Regions from separate parts of the Aliiroseovarius conchicola genome, predicted to be linked through region 1. Evidence: riboswitches for the same ligand, from Rfam matches in the RefSeq annotation. Region 1 holds a riboswitch; the other holds the start of a gene.

Region 1 (14,732 bases):
CTTAGTGAAAATACTCTGCCGACGGACAAGGATCCAATGCCACAAACTACATATGGTAGGACGCGCTTGACGACCTCCATAATGACGTTCGGGGGGCGATTTTTACCTAACATACTGTTTTGCGACTTTAATTTGCTTAAAGGCGCATAATCAATGTTATGTTGTTTATAGGGTTACTTAGTAGTATTGGTTAATTAATTAGATTCAATTAACTAGACTCACACCTGTTGGGGTCGATTCAAGCTGCGTGCAGAATAGGACGGTAAGGAGATTTTCTTCAACGTCGCGCCGTCAAGCGTCTCAATATCTCTAAAACAATGCCTGAAACACCCAATGAGACACCGAAAGAGACACGATCATCAAAGCGAGGTCGTTTGAGGGAGGAGCAAAGTGACGCTCCAAGCCCCTTGGTTTGTGAGTAGTCGTTCATAGACTATGCCACGAAAGAGGAAAAAGCCCATAGAAGAAGTGTTCAAGTCTCGCTGCGCGCGCAGCACCAAGATTGCCGCAGGTGCACACACTTCGGCTCCGCCTTGCAGCAGAGTTTCCGGTCATTCGCTCGCCGCTCAGCATTTCTTGAGGCCGGAATGTACGGATCGTGGGACGGATGCGTCCTTTCGCTGCGGTTTCCTCGAATGGCAGCATTTGCTAAATTTGTTGCACCCATACGATAGTTGATCTTCGAGTTTCCCACGACGCATCGGGGAACTTCTGCCACTATGAAGAGTTCCCCGATTGTATTCATGATCGGACGACAACAACGCTGCAATGCGCGTTGCGCACGACGCGCGCTAGGTTCGGCCCGATCTCATAGTTTGGGAAGTCGCCTTTTGCGGATGCCATGACGATCATGTCGAACCCTTCGCGGTGAGCAAGTTTCAAAATCTCGCGGTAAACGCTACCTTGCTCGATGTGAATGGTAATTTCCGATTCACCGCCGCTTGCCAAAATCTCGCGTATTTTGCCTCTCACATGATCCTTCGCCCCTGCGCCATAGTTGGCTGGCAGGTTCGGCAGTTGGATAATCTCAGGAATGACTGAAACAGCGTGCAATTCTGCGCCATAATGTTTGGCTTGTTCACGCGCCATCGGCAGTGCCTTTTTCCAGGATTGTTCATCCGTGTGATCAATTGGCAGAAGTATTTTCGTTACCATCTCTCATCTCCTCGCAGTCTATCTGGTTCTTGGTTGGGAGGGCCATGGAATAGCCCTCCTTTAGATCAGCTATTCGGCAGCCGTTTGATCCGGTTCTTCAGTTGCACCGTTCGAGGCAAAGAACTCCTTGGTCAACTTGAAGACAATCGGACTGAGAAGCGCCAAGGCGATCAAGTTCGGAATGGCCATCATCGCATTCAAAGTATCTGCCAACAGCCAGATGAACCCAAGATCAGCTGTCGCACCAAAGTAGATCATGATGATCCACAAGATACGGTAGGGCATCAGTGATTTTGCGCCAAAGAAGAACCCGATGCACTTTTCGCCATAAAACGACCAACCAAGGATCGTAGTGAAGGCAAAGATCGACAGTGAGATCGCAATCAATGATCCACCAAATCCCGGCAACGAGAGTTCAAATGCATGTGCAGTCAGCGCTGCACCGGATTCGCCGGATGTCCAAGCACCTGAAGCGATGATCGCAAGGCCCGTGATTGAACACACGATGATCGTGTCAATGAACGTGCCCAGCATCGCAACCAGACCCTGGTTGACAGGTCCTTTTGTGGACGCCGCAGCATGCGCGATCGGAGCAGAGCCAAGGCCAGCTTCGTTCGAGAAGACACCACGTGCTACACCAAAGCGGATCGCCATCCAAACAGCGGCGCCTGCAAATCCACCTTCAGCGGCAGATGGCGTGAACGCATGTGTGAAGACCAAGCTGATAGCATTGCCGAGACCACCAATGTTAATCAGCAGAACAACAAGACCAGCAAGGATATACGCAACAGCCATGAACGGAACCAATTTACCAGCAACAGCGCCGATCCGGCCAATTCCACCGAGGATAACAGCAGCCGTCAGGACCATCAGAACAACACCTGTAACCGAAGTGTTGACACCAAATTCCGAATTCAGAACGCTGGCAACACCGTTAGCCTGAACACCGTTACCGATACCAAATGCCGCGATGCCACCGAACAATGCGAACGCCGGCGCAAGCCAGTACCACTTCTTGTCCAGACCATTTTTGATATAATACATCGGACCACCGACGAAATTCCCAAGCTCATCCGTTTCGCGGTATTTCACCGCCAACACGGCCTCAGCGTATTTCGTTGCCATGCCTACAAGCGCCGTTATCCACATCCAGAATAACGCGCCCGGTCCACCCAAGAATACCGCTGTCGCAACACCGGCGATGTTGCCCGTACCAATGGTCGCGGACAGCGACGTCATCAGCGCGTTGAATGGGCTGATCTGTCCTTCGCCGCTGCTTTCACGACCTGCGAACAACAGCCGAAAGCCTGTGCCAAGTTTCAGGATCGGCATGAATTTCAAGCCAACCTGGAGAAAAAATCCTACCCCCAGGATGAGGACCAGCATGAGTGGCCCCCAAACTACGCCATTAATGGCTCCAACTATCGAGTTTAACGCTTCCATGGTTTCCTCCCAATGCGTTTCGGTTAAGCCCTGCATGCAAACGCGGTATGCGGCGCAGCAACAGTGCGGGAGGGAACGCCGGAACCTGTAACCAAGCCGATGAATTCACATCGCTTGTCGCACCTGGCGATTCCCTCAAACTGATCACATGTTTCCTATAAGGGATTTATGCTATTAATCAATACATTTTCTCGTATAGACACGATTGTGATCGGACGAGTGGCGTTGTATGCCTATGATAGACAGTGAGGAAACATGACTGATAACATCGACAGCAATGAAACAATTTCCGATGGTACGTCCGCAGAAATGGACAGCAAAGCGCTTGCCAAATCGATCCGTGAAGCGCGCCAAACCAAAGGTTGGACTCTGGAGGAGACGGGCCGTGCCGCCGGAATAGGACGGTCCACACTATCAAAAATAGAAAACAATCAAACGCGCCCGAGCTTTGAGATCGTGCGCCGTTTGTCCCATGCGCTGGATATGAACCCTCCACAATTGTTCATGCAGAGCGGCAATGAGGGCATTTCGGGTCGCAGGGATTTCACAGCCAAAGGTCATGGTGAGCCACGAGATACCGCAACCTATGCGCATGAGCTGTTATGTAACGAACTGACCAGCAAGAGCATGGTGCCCTACATATCCACGATCAAAGCTCGGGATGTATCTGAGTTTGAAGCCTGGATCAGGCATTCGGGTGAAGAATTCATGTATGTGCTTAGCGGCGATCTGACCTTCCTGTCCGAGCATTATCGCCCGCTTAAGATGACAGCGGGCGATTCACTGTACTACGATAGCGGTATGGGACATGGGTGTATTTCAACCAGCGAAGAAGATGCCGTTGTCCTGTGGGTGTCGCTAGAACGCTAAACAGGCGCTCTAGAAATCCACTTCTATTGCGACACCAGCTGCAACCGCGAGATCAACGACGGCGGACGCGACTGCCAAATCCTGCAAACCAACACCCGTGCCATCAAATAGGGTAAGTTCGTCGTCTGAAGTCCGACCGCTATGGGTGCCGTTGATGACTGCGCCGATTTGATGAATGTCAGATTGGTTTTTAACCCCCTGAGAAATCGCATGCTGGCTTTCACCCAAAGTAACAGCTTGCGCGACTTCGTCGGTAAACACCGTCGCGCGGGTAATCAAAGCGGCTTCCACTTCTTGTTTGCCGATTGTATCGGTGCCCATACATGCAACATGGGTGCCGTCAGAAACATGTTCGGACATCAAAGACGGTTCAAATGACGACGTAATCGTAACGATTACATCGGCATCACGCAGCCCTGACAGTTCGACTGCCTCGAAAGGCAGGCCCGCTTCTTCGGCAACTTTTGCTAGGTTTGGCAACATCTCCGGGTGCAGATTCCAACCAATCACCTTTTCAAAGCTGCGCTGTTCAAGAGCTGCGCGCAGTTGGAACGTCGCCTGATGACCCGCTCCAACCATGCCAATAACTTTGGCATCCTTGCGCGCCAAATGATTGATCGACACAGAAGATGCGGCAGCTGTTCGTAAAGCCGTCAGCAAATTACCACCCACCATGGCCCGCGCCTTTCCGGTGTCCGGGTCGAACAGGAAGACGGTAGACTGGTGATTGATCATGTCGCGTTTCTCAAAATTGTGGGGCCAATAACCACCTGCTTTCAGACCCAAAGACTGTCCGACCTTATCGAAGCCGCCTTTGAACCCATAAAGCGCGTCTTCATGGCCAATAGCCTCGCGGATGACTGGAAAGTTGTAGGCATCGCCAGAGGCCATAGCAGCAAAGACTTGCTCTACGGCCTTGTAGGACTCATCGCGGCCAATCAGATTCCCAATTTTCGCTTCAGGTACGATAATCATTCGATCACTCCGATAATTTGGATTGCGGCCGGGCGCGAAACTGCGCCCGACTTTGGTGGGATCAGTAAGCTTTTCCGCGGGCAGACACAGGCCACACGGTTTCGACTTTACCGTTGCGAACACCAACGTACCAATCGTGGACATTACAAGTTGGATCGCAGTGACCCGGGACCAATTTCAGTTTGTCATTCACTTTCAACACACCGTTTGGATCACCTACAATGCCATGTTCATCAGAGCATTTCAGGTATTCCACATCGTCACGGCCATACACAAACGGCAGACCTGAATCGACGGATTGCGCCTTCAGACCCGCATCCACTATGGCCTTGTCAGCTTTGGAATGGCTCATCACGGTGGTTAGCAGGAACAGTGCATTTTCCCATTCACCGTCATCAATCCGCTTACCGTTCTCGTCCAGAATCCGGCCATAATCGGCGTCCATGAACGCGTAGGAGCCGCATTGGAGTTCGTTGTAAACGTTTGACGTGCTTTCAAAGTAGTATGACCCGGTACCGCCGCCGCCAACGATATCGCATTCCAAGCCATTGCTTTTCAGGCCCTGAACGGCATCTGCAACCTGTGCTATGGCAATGTCGAGTTTTTCCTTGCGATCAGAATAAAGATCCATGTGCTGCATCGCGCCCTGATAGGCTTGGATACCAGCGAATTTCAGGCCATCTGCAGCATCGATTAATTTCGCGATATTGACGACATCTTGGGTAGTGTTCACTCCACAGCGCCCCGCACCGCAGTCGATTTCGACCAGTGCTTCAATTTGCGTGCCGTTGCGAACAGCCGCGTCCGACAGGGCCTTCACATTTTCCGGGTCATCCACACAAACTAAGATGCGTGCGCCGAATTTCGGCAGTTTGGCCAAACGCTCAATCTTGGCCGGCACGGTCACCTGATTGGACACCATCACGTCTTTGATACCGCCTCGGACAAATACCTCGGCTTCGGATACCTTCTGGCAGCAAACGCCCACCGCAGCACCCAAATCCTGTTGCAGCTTCAGAACATCGACAGATTTGTGCATCTTGCCATGAGCTCGGTGGCGCATGCCGTTGGCTTTTGCGTAATCGCCCATCTTTTTAATGTTCCGCTCAAGTGCATCAAGATCAAGAATAAGGCATGGCGTCTGGATGTCGGCCTCATCCATTCCGGGCTTAGCAGGAATGTCATAGCCTACGTCAAAGTCATTGAGGTTCAGAGGTTTGTTCATTGCGGGTCTCCGTTTATGATTTAATTTGTTGGGGTCAAAGCCAGGGCAGTTTGTCTAGATCGACGTTACCGCCGGTCAGGATGATGCCGACGCGTTTGCCAGCGAAGCGGTCCTTATTCTTTAGGATGGAAGCAAACGGCACCGCACTTGAAGGCTCCATCACCACGCGCAGGTGCTTCCAGATAAGCTTCATCGCATCGATAATCTCTTGCTCTGAAACAGTCAGAATATCGGTGACGTGGTTTGATACGAAATGCCAGGTTAGGTCTTTAAGCGGAACCAACAGCCCGTCGGCAATTGTCTTGGGGGCATCATCGGCAATGATGTAACCAGCTTTGAAGCTTCGATAGGCATCATCGGCTTGCTCGGGTTCTGCCGCAATAATCTGCGTTTCGGGCGCCAGGGTCGATAGCGTTAGGCAGGTGCCCGAGATCATGCCGCCACCCCCAATCGGTGCCACAACAATATCAAGGTCGCCCGCCTGCTCAACCAGCTCCTTTGCACATGTCCCTTGTCCAGCAATTACACGCGGGTCGTTATAAGGGTGAACAAAGTCACCTCCCGTTTTTGCCTGGACCTTGGCAAAGGTTTCTTCCCGCGACGTAGTCGAGGGCTCACATTCCGTGACCAAACCGCCATAGCGACGAACCGTGTCTTTTTTGGCCTGCGGTGCCGTGTGAGGCATAACCACATTACATGGAATTCCGCGCAGCATGGCGGCATAAGATAAACACGACGCGTGATTGCCCGAAGAATGGGTCGCTACGCCTTTCTCTGCCTGCGCATCTGTTAGCCCGAACACTGCATTGCAGGCTCCGCGCACCTTGAACGCGCCGGGCTCTTGAAAGTTCTCACATTTGAAGAACAGATCAGCGCCGGATAGCTCATTCAGGTAATTTGATCTTCGGATTGGCGTTCTACGAATATGAGGCTGAATGCGCTCGTGCGCCTGCAACATGTCTTGATAGCTTGGAATGTTCATTATGCTGCCCCTTCAGTGATTACCAATTCTGATACGATGTCCGAAGTCGCCCCCGACAAGGTCCAGCCCAAATGCCCATGCCCGGTGTTATAGAAAACGCCCGGTCGGTTCCCTTTGCCCACTCGGGGCAGCATGTTTGGCATCATTGGACGCAAGCCTGCCCACGACACAAAGCTCTCTGTGCTCATGTCCGGGAAATGTCGGTGACACCATTTCAACATAGGGTCGATGCGCTTCCAGACGATGTCTTTGCTGTAACCATTGAACTCTGCTGTCCCGGCAACCCGGAAGCGGCGCTTGCCAAGGCGGCTGGTAACAAGCTTGGCATTGTCATCCAGCAGACTGGTCATCGGGGCTGCCGCTTGATTAGCCTCGTCTTCAAGATTCACGGTTATAGAGTAGCCTTTGACCGGATACACATTCAGTCGATCCCCCAACATGGCTGCAAACTTGCGAGAATGCACACCAGCGCAAACAACAACTTGGTCAAATACCTCTTTGTGCTGACCAGGAGAGGAACTGACGTTCTTGTCATCGATCCGACTAAATAATTCAATTTTTCCATGGTCACTGCGCAGCTTTTCCACAACAGTCGACAGGCGCATGTCCACCCCGCGCTTTATGCAAGCAGTTGCAAGGGCGCTGGTAAATTTATGAATGTCGCCGGTGAAATCACTTTCCGTAAAGAACCCTCCATAGACGTCGCCTTTGAGGGTGGGTTCGATCTTGCTGATCTCTTCTACTGTTACAGGGCGGCGTTCCAGACCTCCCTTCTTCAAAAGCGCAGTAACTTTTTCCGCAACTTCGAACTGCTTTTTTGTCTCGTAGAAATGCAGGATACCGGTTTCTTCATGATCAAAATCGATACTCTCCGCCCCCGCCATCTCCAATAGCTGCTTTCGTGCATCTATCGCCCACTTCACGGTCTGAAGAGTGTTGGCTTCGTAGTTCGGGATGGCACCGACGAATTCCGCCAGCCAAGAATATTTGTGCCACGACGGCTTGGGGTTCATCAGTAGGGGCGCGCCAGATGAAAACATCCACTGAACGCCCTTAATCATGGTTGGGATACTGTTCCAGACTTCCGCATTGGACGCCGATAATTGCCCACCATTAGCATAACTGGTTTCCATAGCCGGATAAGGGTTCGCCTCGAAAACAGTAACATCCGCGCCCTTTCGGGCAAGCTGATAGGCGGTCGTGATACCGGTGATACCGGCCCCGATGACGGCGACTTTGGCGTTGTCTTTCATGGCACCTCTCCTCGCGTTAGCCGCGAATATAAGTGCCCCCTCTGTCATTGGCCTGAGAGTTTCACACGACTTCAGAATGAAGCAGTGCTTACACCTTGGGCGGAGGTCCAATGACCTCACTTTCCAGAGTTCTAGTTTCTTGCGCGGTCCTGAAGCCTGAGAGTTTCCGGGGCGGTTGCTCCTTCGGCGCTACAGAATGCAGCTCTCCCGCGAATCCCTTATAGGAAACTTTTCCCGGATTGTAAACACGTTTCTATTGATTTCTATGTCACCCTAAGCATCCCGAGAAAGTGTAATGTGTAGACATTGTGGATCGAACGCGCGAGGACTGCCTACAGTCGAACGATGAGCCGTGCCCCAACTTGCAGCATTGGCATTGCGGCCATTCGTGCATGACACCTTTTTTTGTTAGCTTCAGCGTCGGGATGCCGGCAGACCCATGCCGCATCGTCGAAAGCCGGACCAATAGGCAGAAATCCCCTTCCTTCTGACCGCCCCGGCTGTCATCCTCTCACGCATGAGTACCACCACATGGACATGCAAATGCGGCCAAGTCGCGCTCACTGTTGCGCCCGAAGGCGGCACCCGCGTCGTTTGCTATTGCGATAGCTGCCGCGGCTTCGCCACGCGTCTTGGCGCCAGAGATATCCTTGATGAATGCGGCGGCTGTGATCTTTATCAGGTCGCGCCAGAGGCCGCGCAGTTCGCGAAAGGTGCGGATAAGGTCGTGTGGACGAAGATGACAGACAAAGGACCAGCTCGATGGTTCACGACATGCTGTCACACTCCGCTCGCGAACACGTTGCCGACACGCGCCATTCCGTTTCTGACGCTCCAGACTGCATACCTTTCCAAGCAAGATACGTTGCCACCGATTGAGATACGCGTGTTCCGGAAATTCGCCAAGGGCTGCGTACCAGATACAAAATATGGACAGGGCCGCCTCTTAAGGAAATTTGCCGTGCGCTCCCTCAGGTCACGGCTGTCCGGTGGCTGGCGACGAAACCCGCTTTTCGATGATGTCGGTAAGCCGATCGCCACGCATGTTTCGCTGCCGGATTGATTGCTTATGCCTATCGTCGAGGTGCCGGCATATCGGTCAACTAGAACTACCTGGTTCAGTTGCATTCCATTGTCGTTATTTTCTGTCCCCCATCATCTGCTATCAACGCTGATGATACGTCGTACTTCGGCCCATTCCGGTCACTGACCTCAGGCGTGACGATACGGCACAGCTTCACCAGAGCGGTCATTCGTCGCCAGCGCAGCATTTCAGCTTTTTAGGCCCGATGTGCGGGACAAAGCAGCAATTGATCATTGCCAACTGAATGTCTGCTTCTTTCAGTCCACCTCCAGAACGATTTTACCGGTGTAACCCTTGTCACCGAAGGCCATTTGCGCAGCGGTTATGTCCCTCAGCGCGAAGACCTCCGCGACCAGTGGTTTGATTTCGGATCGTTCGATGTGCCCTATGAGGTTGCCAAAAACCTCTGGCTCCAAAACTGTACAGCCAAATAGGCTGAGGTCTTTGAGGTAGAGTGTACGAACATCCAATTCGACCATAGGACCACCTATCGCTCCGGCCACGGTATAGCGGCCACCAGGACGCAGAACATCCAGCAGCGACGACCAACTGGACCCTGCCACCAAATCCACCACAACGTCGATGTTACCTACTCCTAATTCGGTGACCAGATCGGCGTCACGAGGCAATGTCCGTTCCGCACCAAGATCGATCAAAGTGTCCATCTTGGCGGGGCTGGTGATTGCAATCACCTTTGCTCCACGTGCACGAGCCAATTGCACTGTGGCCGAACCTACCCCGCCTGATGCACCAGTTACCAAAACAGTCTCGCCTTCCCGAAGGTTGGCGCGGGTAAGCATGTTTTCTGCGGTGGAGTAGGAACAGGGGAACGAAGCCAGTTCAATATCGGTAAGATCGCTTTTGATCGCATGAGCATGGCGGGTGTCGACCCGTGCATATTGGGCAAACCCCCCATCACATTCCGATCCGAAGTACCAAGGCGGGGTTAGCTCGACACCATCAGCAACGCGAAGGCAAGGTTCGATCAGAACCCTCTCGCCGACACGACTTTCAGCGACTCCAGACCCAACGGCTACAATCACGCCACACACATCCGCACCTTGAATGCGTGGAAACTCCAAAGGCTTGCCAGACCAAGTAGCATCCGCATCCTCGGCATCGCCCTTAGAATACCAGGCGGTACGAGTATTGATGTCGGTGTTGTTCACCCCTGCGGCACCCACGCGGACAATCACATCGTTTGCGCCCGGGTTTGGGACTGGTAGGTCATTGCGCCATTCGAGCATTTCAGGGCCACCATGGCCGATCAAAACAGCGCCACACATCAAGTTGGGAAGGGCCATGATGGTCTCCAGTAGAACGTTTCCTCTACTTGCGTGAGTAGAGGGACTACTCTACTTCGTCAAGCATGAACGAAATGACGAACAAGATCGCAAGCGGATTGGAACGTGCTTTTGCTGCGCAGGGGTTCGCCGAACCCAGCGTCGAAGACTTGCGCGACGCCGCGGGTGTCAGTTTACGCACCCTGTACAAATATGCCCCGTCTCGTGACGCTATGATTCGATTGGCGCTAGAACATCGGCATCAACGGTATCTGATCCATGTATTTGGCGACCCCGCCGGATCATCGCTGCAGAGCATGAGCATGACCCTCGACCGCGTAGCGGACTGGATGCGGATAGAGGCAAGCCACGGTTGCTTGTTCCACGCAGCGGTTGCCTCAGCCCCAAATGACCCGCACCTTCGCATGTTGTTGGAACAGCACAAGGCGGAGGTTTCACAGATGACGGTTGCAATGGCAGGAACCGATGTGAGCACCAGCGATTTGATGGTAATTATTGAGGGATTGACCCAATCTTGGCCATTATCCAAGGAAGCAGCATTAACCAGCGCAAAGCGACTTGCACACTTGGCTGAGGCCGTACATGTATAACGCTAAGGCATTTCCAAAGTAACCATTCAAACCACCCGCAGCATCGAACACTTTGGGCTCTTTGCAGCCATTCTCTGCACATTAAACGAACGGCTGGTTCTCGCCAGATAGGTTGAGAACTGGCGAGTTTACGAGTCTCGGTAACTCGAAGGCTTAGGTGGCTGGTTTCATTGCATTTACAGTCTCATCAATTAGGAGCTCCAACAGGGATGGCGAACGCAATCGCTGTACTACGTATCAGGCTGCTTGCCCAAAGCGTCGTATTATTTCCTCCGGCCTTGCCAGGTATTTTCGTGGCCGGCTGTTTATGCGAATGGAGTGATTACCGGTAAATCACCCGACCATTTCATCAATTACAAGTATAGCAGACACAACACCTGGCTCTTACGTCCGAAAGAGGGATATAGGCGAGCTGTGCGCCAAGTAACTGAGGAGTGTCATAACCGGTCGGCCTGCCATCGGTCAGTTGAAGTGAGATCGAGGTCGGCGATAATGACATCCCTTCCCCAGTTAGCTTCATTCTGGCTTCTTTTGCGGTCCAGAAATCAAAAAACCTCTCGCACCGCTTGTTGGGTAGAAGATCCTGCAAAACATTTTGTTCGCGTGGTGTCATGCAGACCTTGGCAACGTCGCTGACGGCAACAGATCGATCGATACGTTCGACATCGATGCCAACCGGCCCCGATGACGAGACAGCTATTACAGCAGTGTCCTGACTGTGCGAGAGATTGAATTCGACCCCCGATGAAACAAGCTCAGGTTTGCCAAGCGGACCATAGGTAAATGACAGTTGTGCGGCCCCATGCCCAGTTTCGATCGCCAAACTGTTTCGTAAAAAAGCGCGCGCGCGGATGAAGTGCTCCCGATCCCGGTCAAAGCGAAAACGATTTGCGCGGGCGATCTCGTCGGACGACAACACCTGCTCCGCCTCAATCAACCTAATCTGTCGATCATCACCAATATGGCATTCCAGCACTTTTATGGAAGGGGGCAGAAAGGGTTGCAACATACTGGTCCCCTACCCCTTGTCTGTTCCACCCAGCCTGATCTCTTCTTCCATCATCGCCGCAAGATCACGCGCCGCCTCGCCTTTCAGGATATCTAGGTGATTGGCTGAATGGGTCGCCAATCGCAGATTGCCATTAACGAGGCGAGACCATCCGAAACCTGGATCCGTCTCGCGAGCGACTGTTGCGGCAAACCCATCAGCCTCGGTGATCACAAGCCACGTATCTCCGTCATAGGGGCTAGGATCATACTTCGCGCTCGCCTCAACCCAGCGCTGGCTTAGAACCTCAAGCCGAAAGGCGTCAGGGTTGAACCGGTTAAACACGCGGACGACTTTATCCGACATCAACTTGCTGCGCACACGCGCGATCAGGCGTGTCGCAAATCCGCTGGCGCCCTGCGTACGCAACAGTTCTTGCTCCATCTTGAACCGTTTTTTGAACGGGATACTCAAATCGACATGGAAGCCAGGTGCTTCGACATCAATGACCCCAAGAAAACCGACTTCATCACCCATAGCCTTTAGTTGTCTGGCAATCTCGAACGCAGCAAAGCCGCCACCCGAGTACCCCGCTAACAAGTAAGGTCCGTCTGGTTGATGCCGTTTGATATTGTTGATGTGGTCTGCCGCCATCTCTTCAATTGTGGGGTGCATATTGTGACCCATGACACCCCGAGTTTGAAGACCGATCAGCGGACGTATCTCGCCGACGATCTGGCCCAGCTCGAACAGGTTGTTCACATTACCGCCAACACCGCCCGCGATAAAGATAGGGCGGCGGCCATCACCCGGACCAGCGTGAATAACGGCCGTTGTGTCCCAAGGCTCGCTCTCGAACTCTCCGGTTTTGAGGACTGGCGCGTCCTCGGCTGCCACCTGCGAGGCCAGCTTGCGTATGGTCGGATAGGCCAACAACGTCGCGATGGGCAAATCAACGCCAAATTCCCGTTTGACGCGGGCGAACAATTTCACCGCCATCAACGAATGACCGCCAAGTGCAAAATAGTCGTCATCGATGCCAATGTCGTCCAATCCCAACAGACCGGTCCAGATTTTATGCAGCTTCTTCTCTTCATCTGTCTGAGGTGTCGCGTCTTGCGGTCGATCGACAGGTGCCGACTGTGTGGTCATTTGTGCCAGTACCGTTCTGTCCGTCTTGCCGTTGGGGTTCAGCGGCATCGCATCCAGAACTTGGACCCGAGCAGGCACCATATAGTCCGGCAAGTGCTCGGCCAATGCGCCTCGCAACGCCGGACCATCCAATGCGGCGGCACCCACAGCGGTCACGAATGCCATAAGTTGTGTGTCACCACCGGCATCCTCGAAGGTGGTTGCGACTGCCTCTGAAACACCCTGAAGCGATGCCAAGGCGACTTCTACTTCGCCCAACTCGACACGCGATCCCCGGATTTTCACCTGGTGGTCTGACCGGCCATGATACATCAACCGCCCATCAGGCAAGCTGCTGACCAGATCACCTGTGGCGAAATAAAGTGCGGCGGGATCATCCATAAACGGGTCATTTACGAACCGTTCCGCAGTCAGGTCGGGGCGGTGCAAATAGCCTTTGGCCAAGACATCGCCGCCGACATAAAGTTCTCCGACCGTACCATTGGGAACAGGGTGTCCCGCACCGTCCAACACATAAAGCCGCGCATTATCGATCGGCGACCCGATTGGGATCTCGTCTGTGTCGGGATCGTGGACGATTTCGCAAGTCACATCAGCTGCAACCTCTGACGAGCCATAGAGATTCACCAACGTCACTTTAGGTGCGATCTCTTGAATCCGGCGTGCCAGCGAGGCCGGCAACCGTTCACCGGAACAAAATAGCAAACGCAGCGATGGCAGTGTCTGTTGCAGGTTGCTCTGCGTCTCTGCCAGAGCTTTCAGCAATGAAGGCACCACCAGCAGGCGCGTCACTTTGTGTTCGGCCAACATACCCAGAAACGCTGTCGGGTCACGTACAGTGTCAGGCGAGATAATCACCTGTGGAACGCCCGCGAGCAGTGGCCCAAAAATCTCCCAAACGCTATCAACAAAGGAAATCGCCGTCTTCTGGCTCATCATTTCCCCGGGTTGAAAGGGGAAGGTGTTCCACATCCAAACAAAGCGGTTCACGCTGGCACGATGGGTTCCCATCACCCCCTTAGGGTTGCCCGTAGACCCCGACGTGTAGCAAACATATGCCGTGGAAAGCGGATCAATATCGACATTGGGCAGCTGACCATCCTGGGATGTCGCCAGATCATCCAGTAAGAACGTACGGGGAAGCTCCAGCGCGCTTGCCAGATCAGCGTTGGTTATCACCCGGATTGCCTGAGAATCCTCTGCAATATACTGAATACGCGCTTTTGGGTTGGACGGATCTAGTGGCAGGTATGCCGCCCCCAACCGCATCACAGCCAGCATGGCGGCCACCATGTCGATGGAACGCTCAAGACAAACACCAACGACATCACCAATGGCCACACCTTCACCCGAAAGAGCGATCGCGATATGTGCAGCTCGATCTGCGAGCTCTTGGTAACTGCAAGACACCCCGCTCTCGATCAGAGCCGTTGCATCTGGGGTCGCCTCCACCTGTTGATCAAAAATGCGGGAAAGATTTGTACTCTTCGGATAATCGGTAACGTTACCCCGCCATTGGGTAAGCAACATCAATTGTGCTCCTTCATCAATCAGAGGCAAATCTCTGACCGCAGTCGCTGGCCCCTCTGCCAAAGCCTGCAAAAACTCACTAAATTGGGCGTTGTGCCTTTCAATTGTTTCGACGTTAAACAAATCAGTATTGTACGTCCATTCTGCAGTGATCGATCGGCGGTTATCCGTTAAATTCAGA
Region 2 (14,732 bases), on a different contig from region 1:
TATATTCTTCCATCCCCCATTCCTGTGCGGTTTGGTGATGGCGCGTCAGTGTTCCCGTATAGGCTGCTCCGTAACGCTGCCCTGTCGCTCGCATATGCTCGCCCAACCAGCGGGCCTGCTGGCGCCCCAAATCGGATAAGCGGTCGTACCCGGCCTCGTCTGTTGCGGTGTTGTTCGCCTGTCCGTGCCGGACAAGAGTGATGGTGGTCATTGGCGACTCCTTTGCGACCATTGCTAGAGAGTCGGATCGGTCACGAAAAGGGGGGCTGGCGCAAAAACGGCGTTGGGTGTCGGGATTGAATGTCTTACGTGCGGGTTTGCATGGTTTATACTACCCTTCGAAAGACGGAGGATCCGATGAGCGACGGCATCAAATTTACACTGGATGGGCGCGAAGTAGTGGCGCGTGAAGGCGAAAGCATCTGGGATGTCGCCAAACGCGAAGGCACGCTGATCCCGCATCTGTGCCACAAGGATGTGCCGAACCTGCGTCCGGACGGAAACTGCCGTGCCTGTGTGGTCGAGATCGAGGGTGAACGCACACTTGCCGCATCCTGCATCCGCGAGCCTGGCGAAGGCATGGTGGTCACGACAGACAATGCGCGTGCGAAAACGGCCCGCAAGATGGTGGTCGAGCTTTTGATGGCCGACCAGCCAGAGGTCGCTCATGACACCACTTCCCACCTTCTGGATATGGCGCAACTGAACGGCGTTGAAGAAAGCCGTTTTCCAAAGCTCGAAGAGGGCCGCATTCCGCTGTTAGATGACAGCCACGTCGCGATGAGCGTCAATCTGGACGCTTGTATTCAATGCAACCTCTGCGTCCGCGCTTGCCGCGAAGTGCAGGTCAACGACGTGATCGGTATGGCCGGTCGCGGGCATGATGCCTATCCCGTGTTTGATATTGCCGATCCGATGGGCGCCTCGACTTGTGTGGCCTGTGGCGAATGCGTTCAGGCCTGCCCGACTGGCGCGCTTATGCCTGCCAAGGTCAAAGATACCGCCGATTTCGATAAGGAAGTCGAAAGCATCTGCCCCTTCTGCGGGGTCGGCTGTCAGGTCAGCTTGCGCGTGAAGGACGACAAGATTGTTTATGCAGAGGGCATTAATGGCCCTGCAAACGAAGGGCGTCTTTGCGTGAAGGGTCGCTTCGGCTTTGACTATGTCAACCACCCACACCGCCTAACCAAACCACTGATCCGGAAAGAAGGCGCTCCCAAGGGGCTGAACGTTGACCCATCCGATCCGTTCACTCATTTCCGTGAAGCATCATGGGAAGAGGCGTTGGATGTCGCGGCCAAAGGCTTGATGAGCTTGCGTGACGAACATGGCGGCGAAGCCGTGGCCGGGTTCGGGTCGGCAAAATGTACGAACGAAGAAGCCTATCTGTTCCAGAAGTTCATCCGTCAGGGCTTCACCCATAACAACGTCGACCACTGCACGCGTCTTTGCCACGCATCCTCGGTGTCGGCCCTACTGGAAAACGTGGGCTCTGGCGCCGTGACCGCGACGTTCAACGAAATCGAAAATGCCGACGTTGCCATCGTCATCGGATCAAACCCGATCGAAAACCATCCGGTTGCTGCGACCTATTTCAAGCAATTCACCAAACGCGGTGGCAAGCTGATCATCATGGACCCGCGCGGCACGTCGCTCAGCCGGTTCGCGACCCACATGTTGCAGTTCAAGCCCGGCGGTGACGTCTCGATGCTGAACGCGATCATGCATGTGATTGCCGAAGAGGGCCTGACGGACGAGACCTACATCGCCGAACACACCGAAAACTGGGAGGCGATGCGCGAGCATCTGAAAGCATTCTCGCCCGAAGATATGGCCGAGATTTGCGGTATCTCTGCTGATGAATTGCGCGCCGCCGCCCGCACCTTTGCGAACGGCAAAGCCGGTATGATTTTCTGGGGCATGGGTGTCAGTCAGCACGTCCACGGTACAGACAATTCGCGCTGCCTGATTTCGCTGGCTTTGATGACCGGAAACGTCGGACGTTCGGGCACAGGCCTGCACCCTCTGCGCGGTCAAAACAACGTGCAAGGCGCGTCGGACGCTGGCCTGATCCCGATGTTCTATCCCGACTATAAGTCCGTGAAGGACGAAGATGTTCAGGCGCTCTATCGCGAAGTCTGGGGCATCGAAGATTTGAACCCTAATCCCGGCCTGACCGTGGTCGAGATTATGGACGCTGTCTATGATCGCAAAATCAAAGGCATGTATATTCTGGGTGAAAATCCAGCCATGTCCGATCCCGATGTGACTCACGTACGCGAGGCCCTCAAGCGGATGGAATTCTTGGTCAGCCAAGACATCTTCCTGACCGAAACCGCCGGATATGCAGATGTGGTCCTACCCGCCGCTGCACTCGCCGAAAAGACTGGCACCACGTCAAACACCAACCGTCAGGTGCAGATGTGTCGCCCTGCGGTGGCACCTCCGGGTGAGGCAAAAGAGGATTGGTGGATCACCACCGCACTGGCCAAACAGATGGGCATGGGCTGGACCTATGACCATCCCAGCCAAATTTATGCAGAGATGGAGCGGGTGATGCCGTCACTGGCAAACATCACATGGGATCGTTTGTCTGAACAAAACGCCGTGACCTACCCGTCGCTCAGCCCGCAAGATCCCGGTCAAGCCGTGGTGTTCGGTGATGGCTTCCCCCGTGAAAACAAACGCGCGCGCTTTACCCCCGCCGCAATCCTGCCACCAGCCGAGTTGCCGGATACGGAATATCCCATGGTGCTAACCACTGGGCGGCAGTTGGAGCATTGGCACACTGGGTCCATGACCCGCCGTGCCACTGTTCTGGATGCGATCGAGCCAGAGGCCAACTGTTCACTCAACCCCAAGACCCTGCGGGAAATGGGGATCGAAGCTGGCGACATGGTGCGTCTGACCACCCGGCGTGGATCCATCGAAATCATGGTGCGCGCGGATTACGGCGTGGCCGAAAACATGGTGTTCCTGCCTTTTGCCTATGTAGAGGCCGCGGCCAACACACTGACCAATCCGGCGCTCGATCCCTATGGCAAGATCGCCGAGATGAAGTTCGCGGCTGTGAAAGTCGAAAAAGCGATGATGGCGGCTGAATAATCGCCAAGCACTCGGAATGGCGCGACTGGATGAACCAGCCGCGCCGTTAGACCCAGCTTTTGGGGTCTAACCTGAACAGCTTTGACAATTCGTCATAGACCGCCGGCTCTTGCTGATACAGCGCTTGTGGCCGTTCAAAGAACACCTCGACCGCCACGGCGAAAAATTCCTCGTGACCTTCTGCGCCGTACGGATCGATTACCGTGTCGCGGCCATTTCTGAGATTGGTCAGATGGGCCTCATACCCTTCAACAAAGACCTGCGCCCATTCCGCGAAGCTCTGATCGGGTCCAAGCACTGGCACGCCGTCTGTATGGCCCGACAGGTCGTCGATCTGGTGGGCAAATTCGTGAAACACGACGTTATGGCCGTCACGATCATTTATGGCGCCTTGTTGGGAATGCGCCCAAGACAAAACAACAGGGCCGCGCGCCCAGCTTTCGCCCAACCGCACGGTTTCCTCTTCGGTCACGACATAGCCGTCGTGAACCTGCCTGCGCGACTTGAAAGCTCCAGGATAGATCAGGATCGTATAGAGATTTTTGTACCAAGTATCGGTGTTTGCAACCAGCAGACAGGCTTGTGTCGCAATCGACAATCGCATCTCTTCGGTCACCTCCAAACCATCACACCCGATAAATTCGATCTGATGCAAAAACAGGGAAATTTTGCCCTCGAGTTTGTCACGCAACTCGCGTGGAAGCCTGTTTGTCAGCGGGACCTGCGCGCCAATAACGGCGCGTTGATGATCGTTTAGCGGTGTGGACAATAGCTCTGCACGAGTTTGTTTTCTTGACCAATATCGATAGCCGAACACTCCGGCAATCAACACCAACACGCTAAGAAAATAGATCATTCACACACCTCAATTCGGCCAGACATCCTATACCGACCTAGTTAAGTACTTTTTTAGCGATTGTCAGTGCATCGGCGCTGATGTCAGCTAACCCATGCATAAATGCACAATGTCTGTTCAAAATCGCCTCTGGTGATCTTTTGTTCCGTCAGGCAGTCTGATCGAACCAGTGTAAGGACAGATTATGACAAGTAGCGACAGTACAGACACCGCCCAAGCAGCATTCCTAGAAGGCAGCTTGATGCGCCACATCACGGTAATGTCGCTGACGGCGTCGGTGGGCCTAATGGCCATTTTTCTGGTCGACCTGGTTGATATGATCTTCATTTCGATGCTGGGCCACAAGGAACTTGCAGCCGCGATCGGCTATGCTGGCGCGATCTTGTTCTTCACTTCGTCCTTCGGGATTGGCATGTCGATCGCAGCAGGCGCACTGGTTGCGCGCGCGCTGGGTGAAGGCGACGCCCATATGGCCCGACGACGAGCAGCAACAGCACTTTTTTACGGCGTGATCATCGGGGTAATTTTTGCCGCAGTTGTCTGGATCTATGTACCCGAACTCTTGGGACTCGTTGGGGCATCGGGTGAGACACTCGATTTGGCCACCACATATCTTCGGATCATTCTGCCCAGCCTGCCAATCCTGATTGTCGCAATGATCGGAGGCGCTATTCTACGCGCGCACCGCGACCCCCGAAGGGCAATGATGGCCACCATTTGGGGAGGTGTCGTGAACGCCGTGCTTGATCCCATTCTGATCTTTGGCCTAGACCTTGATCTAACGGGGGCTGCCATCGCATCAGTCTGCGCGCGCATCACTATTGCGGTCGCCTCGATCTATCCTGTGATGAAACACCATGGCGGGTTGGACCGTCCCTCAAGCGACGAAATTCGCGTGGATCTTCCCGCGCTTATGACAATCGCCGTACCCGCGATCTTGACTCAGTTCGCAACCCCTATTGGACAAGCCTATGTCACCCGTTCCATGGCGGAGTTCGGAGAGGACGCCGTCGCCGGGATGGCGATCATCGGCCGTTTGATTCCTGTTTCGTTTGCCGTGATTTTCGCTCTGTCTGGTGCCATTGGGCCCATCGTGGGCCAAAACTTTGGCGCGGGTCGATTAGATCGGGTGCGAGGAACGATCAGGGACGGAATGATCTTCGTCCTTGTGGTCACCGTCTCTATCAGCCTGATCCTGTATTTAGCTCGCGCGCCCATCGCTAACCTTTTCAATGCAGAAGGCCCCGCCCGCGAACTGGTGTATCTGTTCTGTGGACCATTGGCACTGGCTTGGTATTTCAACGGAGTGATCTTTGTGACCAACGCAAGCTTCAACAATCTCGGCCACCCCTTCTATTCCACATGGGTGAACTGGGGGCGCCAGACCTTGGGAACGATCCCCTTGGTTCTGCTCGGCGCGACCTATTGGGGCGCGCCCGGGGTGCTGATTGGACAAGCCGTTGGTGGTTTGATTTTTGCGGGGATCGCCCTAATCCTATCGGCAAGGGTGCTGCGCATGGCAGAGCAAGGTCAATGCGATACCACACAGCAACCCTACCAGCGCCAATCGCGCCTAATCTCGCTGTTTAATTACCGCAGATAGTCGCGAGAGCCCTTCATCAACGACGCTTAACTCCTCGTCAGTCAAGACCTGTGCGCGGGGATAGATGGGCGCGGCGCGGTCATCAATAATTGGCGCATGCCAGCCCTCGGTCGTCTCGAAGAAATGAACTGCGCCGTCCAGTCCAAACTCGGTCAGGTACCCCTGCACAACCACGTCGATATAACTCAGAAGAACCGGGTTTTGATCTGTTGGCGAATGATGCTCCCCTTGCGCAATCGCATAGATCGCGACGTCGAGGTCGCCGGCGTTATGACGAAGCTCCCGCCCCAGCGGTACGCGGGCATAAGCGCGCTCGCGTTCATCCAGCGCAACCCAGTCTGAACCCGGAACAGACGCTATCAAGCCCTCAATATAATCGTCTCGATCTGGCACCGCAGTCAGATAGCAAATGTCGCGCGAAGGTGAACGTCGCCAAGCGCGGCGCCACCCGTTGACGCGCGCGGGTTGGGCGTTCTCATACGCATGTGTCCGCCGGTTCACCAACGAGCCATAACCAAAAAAATACGGGTCTTGCATGGGGTTAGACTGCAACCGCATACAAAAGTATTCAACCTCTTGCCCCAAACAATTTTGGACGCTAGGTTAGCGACATCGCATCGGGAGAATCTGGCGAAAGCCGGTGCCGAAGGAGCAACCGCCCTGGTAAACTCTCAGGCCCACGGACCGACGCGGCGCATAGGACTCTGGAGAGAGGCACTGACGTGCCCGCCGAAGGGATAACGATCTCAGGCGCACAGGACAGAGGGGGCATCATTGGGCGTGTAAGCGTTCGAACGATGTCGGGCGCATGGCTTCCATAGCATTCCGACGACAGATGGAGGAATGATCATGGGTGCATCCCAAGACGATCTGAAACGGACGGGTCTTTATGACCTTCACGTAGAGCTTGGCGCCAAGATGGTGCCGTTTGCTGGCTATGAGATGCCCGTGCAATATCCGCTGGGTGTTATGAAAGAGCATCTGCACACCCGCGATGCCGCAGGCCTGTTCGACGTCAGCCACATGGGTCAGGTGATCCTGCGCGGTGACAACCCCGCTTTGTCGCTTGAACGCATCGTACCCCAATCTGTTGTCGCCCTTGCCGAGGGTCGCCAGCGCTATGGTCTGTTTACCAATGACGATGGTGGCATTCTTGACGATCTGATGATTGCCAACCGCGGCGACCATTTGTTCCTTGTGGTAAACGCCGCCTGCAAAGACGCCGACATCGCCCATATGCGTGCGCATTTGACCGATTGCGAGATCGAAGTGATCGACGACCGCGCGCTGCTGGCCTTGCAAGGTCCCGCCGCTGAGGCCGCATTGTCCAGCCTCGTGCCCTCGGCCGCAGATATGAAGTTCATGGACGTTGCCGTGACCGACAGCGATTTCGGAGAGCTTTGGATTTCGCGATCAGGCTACACCGGCGAAGATGGCTACGAAGTCTCGGTCCCCGAAGCGAACGCCGAGGCGTTTGCCCGCGCCCTGATCGCAATCGACAGCGTAGAGCCGATCGGACTAGGCGCACGCGACAGTTTGCGGCTTGAGGCTGGCCTTTGCCTGTATGGCAACGACATCGACACAACCACAACACCGGTTGAAGCGGCGCTCGAATGGGCCGTGCAGAAAGTGCGTAAAACCGGAGGCGACCGCGCAGGCGGCTTCCCCGGTGCCGACCGCATCCTGCCCGAGTTTGACAACGGCGCAGGCCGCCGCCGCGTGGGCCTTCTGCCCGAAGGTCGTGCGCCAATGCGGGCCGGTACGGAACTTTATGCGTCAGCGGATGCCGACACCCCGATCGGACAAGTTACGTCGGGCGCATTTGGCCCATCGATCGAGCGCCCGATGTCTATGGGCTATGTCAGTATTGACCACGCCGATACCGGCTCTAAGATTTTTGGTGATGTGCGCGGCAAGCGCCAGCCCGTCACGGTCGCGGACATGCCGTTCCGCCCCGCCACCTATAAACGTTGACCCCAGAATACCAGCAGGAGACACCAAATGAAGTACACCGAAGAACACGAATGGCTGCGCGAAGAAGATGGCAACTACATCGTGGGCATCACAGCCCACGCCGCCGAGCAATTGGGCGACGTTGTTTTTGTTGAGCTGCCCGAGGTGGGTGACACCGTCTCGAAAGATGACGAGATTGTCGTAATCGAAAGCGTTAAAGCGGCATCAGACATCCTTAGCCCACTGGACGGCGAAGTCGTCGAAGTGAACGAGGCCATCGTGAATGAGCCGACAAAGGTCAACGAAGATGCCGAGGGCGAAGCCTGGTTCTTCAAGATCAAGGCGTCCGACACCAGCCCATTGGACGACTACATGGACGAAGCCGGATACAAAGATTTTATCGGCTAAGTTCGGGACTATTCCCGATTTCTGAATTGCGCGGGGGCTTTGATGGCCCCTGCCCACCCAACATGCCCTGACCCCGAACGGAGAACCGCCATGTCGTTCACGCCCACCGGTTACAAACCCTATGATTTCGCCAATCGTCGCCATATCGGCCCCTCGCCCAAAGAAATGGACGAGATGTTCGAAGCCGTTGGCGTCAAGGATTTGGACGACCTGATCAGTCAGACCGTCCCTGACAGCATTCGTCAGAAAGAAGCTTTGGATTGGGGGCCTGCCCTGTCTGAACGCGAAGCGCTGCACAAAATGCGCTATGTGGCTGTGAAGAACAAAGTCATGCGCTCGCTGTTGGGGCAAGGCTATCACGGGACGGTTACGCCGCCTGCGATCCAGCGTAACATTCTGGAGAATCCGGCATGGTACACGGCTTACACGCCCTACCAGCCCGAGATTTCGCAGGGCCGACTTGAAGCGCTTCTGAACTACCAAACCATGATCTCCGACCTAACAGGGCTCGAGATTGCCAACGCGTCGCTTCTGGACGAGGCCACGGCCTGCGCCGAAGCGATGACCATGGGCCAACGCATCGCCAAGTCGAAAGCCACCAAGTTCTTTGTGGACGAGGCTTGCCACCCACAAAACATCGCAGTCATGAAAACCCGTGCGGCCCCTCTAGGCATTGAGATCGTCATCGGCGACCCCGAAACCGATCTCGTACCCGAAGACGTGTTCGGCGCGATCTTCCAGTACCCCGGCACCTTCGGTCGCGTGCGCGATTTCACCAACCAAGTGGCAGCTCTGCACGCTGTGAAAGCAGTGGGCATCGTGTCGGCTGACCCACTGGCGCTGACCGTCTTGAAAGAGCCGGGCGCAATGGGGGTCGACATTGCTGTCGGATCATCCCAGCGCTTTGGTGTTCCAATGGGCTTCGGTGGCCCACATGCCGCCTATATGGCGACCGCCGACAAGCACAAGCGCAACATGCCGGGCCGTTTGATCGGTGTGTCGGTCGATGCGCGCGGCAACCAAGCCTATCGCCTGTCGCTGCAAACGCGCGAACAACACATCCGCCGCGAAAAGGCGACTTCAAACGTCTGTACCGCGCAAGCTTTGCTGGCGGTGATGGCCGGATTCTATGCCGTGTTTCATGGCCCCGAGGGTCTGAAAGCCATCGCGCAGGACGTGCATCTGAAAACCGTTCGCCTGGCCAAAGGGTTGGAGGATGCAGGCTTCACCATCACCTCCAAGCACTTCTTTGACACGATCACCGTGCATGTCGGCGCGCTTCAGAACACCGTTCTGAAATCCGCCCGCGAAGAAGGCATCAACCTGCGCCCGGTTGACACGGAATATGTTGGGATCACACTGGACGAAGCCACCCGCCCCGCTGTGATCGAAGGCGTCTGGCGCGCTTTCGGCATCAATCGCGCATACGACGACGGCGATAATGAATACCGCCTACCCGATGACATTCTGCGCACATCAGAATACCTCACCCACCCGGTCTTCCACATGAACCGGGCCGAGACTGAGATGATGCGCTACATGCGTCGTCTGGCGGATCGTGATTTGGCGCTTGATCGCGCTATGATCCCGCTTGGGTCATGTACCATGAAGCTGAACGCCGCCGCCGAAATGATGCCGGTCAGCTGGCGTGAGTTTGCTTACATCCACCCGATGGCCCCTGAAAGTCAGGTCGAAGGCTATGCGGAAATGATCGCGGATCTGAAAGAAAAACTCTGCCTGATCACCGGTTATGACGATATGTCGATGCAGCCGAACTCTGGCGCGCAGGGCGAATATGCAGGGCTTTTGACCATTCAGGCCTATCATCGTGCCAATGGTGAAGGTGATCGCAACGTCTGCCTGATCCCGATTTCGGCGCATGGTACCAACCCAGCGTCCGCTCATATGGTCGATCTGGATGTCGTCGTGGTGAAATCCGCCGAAAACGGAGACATCGACCTTGATGACTTCCGCGAAAAGGCGGCCGCTGCTGGCGACAAACTAGCGGCTTGTATGATCACCTATCCATCGACCCACGGTGTTTTCGAAGGCACCGTGCGCGAGGTCTGCAAGATCGTCCACGATCACGGTGGTCAGGTCTATATCGACGGCGCCAACCTGAACGCGATGGTTGGTGTATCGAAACTCGGTGAAATCGGCGGCGACGTCAGCCACCTGAACCTGCACAAGACGTTCGCCATCCCGCATGGCGGCGGTGGCCCCGGCATGGGTCCAATTGGTGTGAAAGCACATTTGGCACCACACTTGCCGGGCAATGGTCTTGCTGGGGAAGAAGGGGCGGTTTCCGCAGCACCCTATGGCTCGGGTTCGATCCTGCCAATCAGCTGGGCTTATGTCCTGATGATGGGTGGCGACGGTCTGACCCAAGCCACCAAGGTTGCGATCCTGAACGGCAACTACATCGCGGCCCGTCTGAAAGGAGCGTTCGACGTCCTGTTCACCGGGAACAACGGACGCGTCGCGCATGAGTGCATCATCGACACCCGCCCCTACGCGGATAGCGCAGGCGTGACCGTTGATGACATCGCCAAGCGCTTGATCGACAACGGGTTCCACGCGCCGACCATGAGCTGGCCGGTCGCAGGCACCCTGATGATCGAACCGACCGAGTCCGAGTGCAAGGCCGAGTTGGATCGCTTCTGCGACGCCATGTTGGCGATCCGCGAAGAAATTCGCGATATCGAAGAGGGTAAGATTGACCCAGAGAACAACCCGCTGAAGAACGCGCCCCACACATATGTGGACCTCGTGGGTGAATGGGATCGACCCTATACCCGCGAACAAGGGTGCTTCCCGGCCGGCAGCTTCCGCGTCGATAAATATTGGTCGCCAGTTAACCGCGTCGACAACGCTTATGGCGATCGCCACTTGGTCTGCACATGCCCACCGCTCACGGATTACGTCGACGACTAAATTCGGGTTGTGTACCAAATAAGACGGGCGGTGGAGAGATCCACCGCCCGCTTTGCTTTGTGCTTAGCCCTTAGACCGCTCCAACATCCCGAACAGATCACGCGGGTCATCCGGATCGGCCAGCATGTCCAGCCGAGTGAAAAACGCCGTACCCTCGATCGCTTTGGAGACATAGCGCAGGGCCGAGAAATCCTCGATCGCGAAGCCAACGCTATCAAACAGCGTGATTTCCTTGTCCGAACGACGCCCTTTGGCTTGGCCGGTGATGACCTCCCACAGCTCGGTGATGGGGTGATCTTTTTCGAGTTGCTGGATTTCGCCTTCGATCCAAGTCTGCTCGGGATATTCCACGAAGATGTTCGAGCGCAGCAGGATGTCGCGATGCAGTTCCGTCTTGCCTGGGCAGTCGCCACCAATAGCGTTGATATGCACGCCTTCACCAACCATGTTGTCGGTCAGGATCGTGGCATATTGCTTGTCGGCGGTGCAGGTGGTGATGATCTGCGCACCTTCCATGCTTTCTTCGCCGGTTTTGCACGGCACGACGGTCAATCCCTGTCCAGCTAGGTTACGCGCGCATTTCTCGGTCGCTGCAGGGTCGATGTCGTAAAGACGCACCGTATCGATACCGCAGATCGCCTTGAACGCCAGACACTGGAACTCCGATTGCGCACCGTTGCCGATCATCGCCATCGTGGTCGCACCCTTCGGCGCAAGATGTTTGGCCGCCATTGCGGAGGTCGCAGCCGTGCGCAAGGCCGTCAGAACAGTCATCTCGCTTAGCAGTTTCGGATATCCAGAGTTCACATCGGCCAGAAGACCGAACGCCGTCACGGTCTGCAGCCCCTCTTTGGTATTCTTCGGGTGGCCGTTCACGTATTTGAAACCATACATCTCGCCATCCGATGTTGGCATAAGTTCGATCACCCCAACGTCCGAGTGGCTAGCAACGCGGGGCGTTTTATCAAACAACTCCCAACGCTTGAAATCGGCTTCAATCTCATCAGCAATCTCGCGCAGAACGGTCTCGATCCCAATGTGGTGGACAAGACCCATCATGTGTTCAACGGACACGAAAGGGACATAAGCAAGTTCAGAAGGTAGAGGCGGCATGGGAAGTCCTTTCGAAGGTCAAATCAATAGCTTTGAGTGTGGCGATCCAAAACGCGACGCCCAAAGAGGCTCGCGGTCAGGTCGACCATCAGACGGGCAGTGCGGCCACGGTCATCAAGGAAGGGGTTCAGCTCGACCAGATCAAGCGAAGTGACAAGTCCGCTGTCATGCAGCATCTCCATGATCAAATGGGCTTCGCGGAACGTCGCGCCACCGGGCACGGTTGTGCCAACGGCCGGGGCAATCGCAGGCTCGATAAAGTCGACATCAAGACTGACATGCAAAAGCCCATCCGCCTGCGCAACTTCATCAAGGAAGGGACGCAACAACTTTGCGACCCCGTTTTCATCAATCGCGCGCATGTCATAGGTTGTTGCGCCTGACGCTTGCAGCAATTCACGCTCCAACCCGTCAACGGACCGCAACCCCAGCATACACAGTTTCTTAGGGTCAAGCTTTGCAGGCAAAGGCTTGCCCAGCAGATCAGGGAACCCTTCAACACCGCAGGCAAACGCCATCGGCATACCGTGAATGTTACCGCTTGGCGAACTGGCTGGTGTGTTAAAATCCGAATGCGCATCGAGCCAGAGCACGAACAGCGGTCGCCCCTGCTCGGCCGCCGCAGCAACATGGCCGGTAACGGTTCCAAGCGCCAAAGCGTGATCACCGCCCATATAGATCGGCAGCACATCTTTCTTCGCCAACTCATATGCGTTGCGATGCAGGCTGCGAGTCCACCCGGCGACCTCCGGCAAGAGTTTCAGGTGATCGTGTTCAGTTTCGACGTCATCCACGTCGTCTCGCGCCGCATCTCCCAAATCCACCACCGAATGACCAAGCGAGGCCAGTTCTTCTGCCAGACCCGCTGTCCGATACGCTGCTGGACCCATGATGCAGCCACGACGCCCTGCGCCTTCTTCCATGGGTACACCGAGAAGGTGAATATGTGTCATGTATCGTCTCCGTCGAGGTAAGAATGCTGGGAGGGACACCGCAGTTCAGAACACTCTTCTGCGGTCGCCATCGCGCGTGATTGAGCCTGCACCCTACCATATGCCTATTTAGACATTGGATGTCAGTATTGATAATCAGATGAGGTTTTATTTTACTTTTTGTATAGACTTACTTATCTAAAGTTATGCACATCTTTGATAAACTCGACCGCGAACTCATCGCTCTTTTGCGCGAAGACGGCCGCGCACCAATCTCTAAACTCGCTGAAATCCTTGATGTCACCCGCGCAACCGTGCAGGCTCGTCTGGATCGCCTGCTTGAAAGCGGCGCTGTGTTGGGGTTCACCATCCGGGCGCGCGAAGACCATGGACCAGACGGTGTTCATGCGATCATGATGATCGAGGTGACCGGCAAATCTACGACTGCGGTCATCAAACGCCTGCGCGGGATGCCCGAGCTTCGCAGCCTGCATTCCACAAATGGTAAATGGGATCTGGTGGCCCAGCTTACTGCGGCCAATCTGACCGAGTTCGACCGGATATTGGGCGAGGTACGCGTGGTCGATGGCATTACGAACAGTGAAACCAGCATCTTGCTCAGCACCGTATAGATTTGGGCAAATTGAGCGGCACAGGCCCGCGATAGCGTCGCCTGCGACATATCCGACAATTTTTGTCAGAACTACTTTACCCTGTTACATTCTGCCCCTAATAAGAGCGCGCGTTCTTCAGGAGCCGCTCAAATGCGTACTGTCCTTTCGTTGGTAGCTGTCCTTGCCAGTGGTACAATCCTACTGGCCAAGGAACACACGCCACTGGGCGAGCCCCATCTAAACCCAATAGCTAGAACGCATGCAGAGCTTGCGCGGATCAAAAACGCCACACAGTACGATCCCAAGGGACCTTCACCATACGAGGCTCGCCCAGCAGGCGCGGCGACGGCGATGTCGGCACCCGTAAGCGCACCGTTTTCGCAACCAACGGCGGGGCTGAACGATATACAAGCCTTGGAGTTTCGGCTTGGCGAGGCCTTGTTTGAAAAACTATGGGTTCAGGCACCTGCATCGACCGTTTCATCTGATGGGCTGGGACCCCTATACAATGCAAGGGCGTGCTCGGCCTGCCATGTCAATGATGGGCGGGGGCATCCTTCGACAGACAAAACGTCGTCGCTTGGATTGGTGCTGCGCCTGTCGCAGCTGGACACGCAGGGAATGGCGCAGCCTGACCCCAATTACGGGTTTCAGGTGCAGGACCGAGCAATCACAGGCCATGCTGCTGAAGCCGCTCTGACGGTGACTTATTCTAAACGGACTGTCGACTTAGGCGATGGCAGCCAGATCGAGCTGCGCGTGCCGTCATATCATCTCGAAAACACCAAGTATGGCGCGTTGGGTGCGGAGACACTGACGTCCCCCCGTGTCGCCCCGCAGATGATCGGGCTGGGCCTGTTGGAGGCAATCCCCGAGGCCGACATCCTTGCCAATGCAGATCCGAACGACGTTGATGGCGATGGCATATCAGGCCGCCCGAACACGGTTTGGTCGCGCGAATTCGACCAGTGGATGCTGGGACGATTTGGGCATAAGGCGGGTAACCCGACTGTTAGACAGCAAACAGCAGATGCAGCGAATGGAGATATCGGCCTCTCAAGCGCTTTATTCCCCGCCGCCTACGGGGATTGTACAGAAACGCAGACCGATTGCCGCGATGCACCGCATGGAAACACCGCCACCCAAGACAATCAAGAGCTCGGAGACACTGCTCTTGATCTGATGGCGTTTTACGCGGCGAACCTCGCCGTACC

The links. A riboswitch is a leader RNA that binds a small molecule or an ion and turns the genes downstream of it on or off. The one in region 1 is predicted to bind glycine.
Region 2: another riboswitch for glycine. It lies ahead of gcvT (glycine cleavage system aminomethyltransferase GcvT); the one in region 1 lies ahead of V6N04_RS12740 (D-amino acid dehydrogenase).

What each region holds. Positions count from the first base shown of each region.
Region 1 is NZ_JBGEHL010000007.1:56,430-71,161, reverse strand. It holds gene V6N04_RS12770 (universal stress protein) at 742-1,155, opposite strand; gene V6N04_RS12765 (alanine/glycine:cation symporter family protein) at 1,225-2,598, opposite strand; gene V6N04_RS12760 (helix-turn-helix domain-containing protein) at 2,854-3,468, shown strand; gene bhcD (iminosuccinate reductase BhcD) at 3,478-4,443, opposite strand; gene bhcC (3-hydroxy-D-aspartate aldolase BhcC) at 4,505-5,668, opposite strand; gene bhcB (beta-hydroxyaspartate dehydratase BhcB) at 5,703-6,650, opposite strand; gene V6N04_RS12740 (D-amino acid dehydrogenase) at 6,650-7,903, opposite strand; glycine riboswitch at 7,935-8,037, opposite strand; glycine riboswitch at 8,038-8,123, opposite strand; gene V6N04_RS12735 (DUF6151 family protein) at 8,421-8,966, shown strand; gene V6N04_RS12730 (alcohol dehydrogenase family protein) at 9,245-10,291, opposite strand; gene V6N04_RS12725 (TetR/AcrR family transcriptional regulator) at 10,366-10,881, shown strand; gene V6N04_RS12720 (4'-phosphopantetheinyl transferase family protein) at 11,231-11,890, opposite strand; gene V6N04_RS12715 (amino acid adenylation domain-containing protein) at 11,900-14,732, opposite strand, start outside.
Region 2 is NZ_JBGEHL010000001.1:362,553-377,284, forward strand. It holds gene V6N04_RS01795 (histidine phosphatase family protein) at 1-211, opposite strand, end outside; gene fdhF (formate dehydrogenase subunit alpha) at 358-3,105, shown strand; gene V6N04_RS01805 (M90 family metallopeptidase) at 3,152-3,961, opposite strand; gene V6N04_RS01810 (MATE family efflux transporter) at 4,146-5,564, shown strand; gene V6N04_RS01815 (gamma-glutamylcyclotransferase family protein) at 5,535-6,101, opposite strand; glycine riboswitch at 6,173-6,261, shown strand; gene gcvT (glycine cleavage system aminomethyltransferase GcvT) at 6,414-7,538, shown strand; gene gcvH (glycine cleavage system protein GcvH) at 7,566-7,925, shown strand; gene gcvP (aminomethyl-transferring glycine dehydrogenase) at 8,016-10,859, shown strand; gene V6N04_RS01835 (ornithine cyclodeaminase) at 10,923-11,972, opposite strand; gene rocF (arginase) at 11,996-12,925, opposite strand; gene V6N04_RS01845 (Lrp/AsnC family transcriptional regulator) at 13,111-13,536, shown strand; gene V6N04_RS01850 (di-heme oxidoreductase family protein) at 13,669-14,732, shown strand, end outside.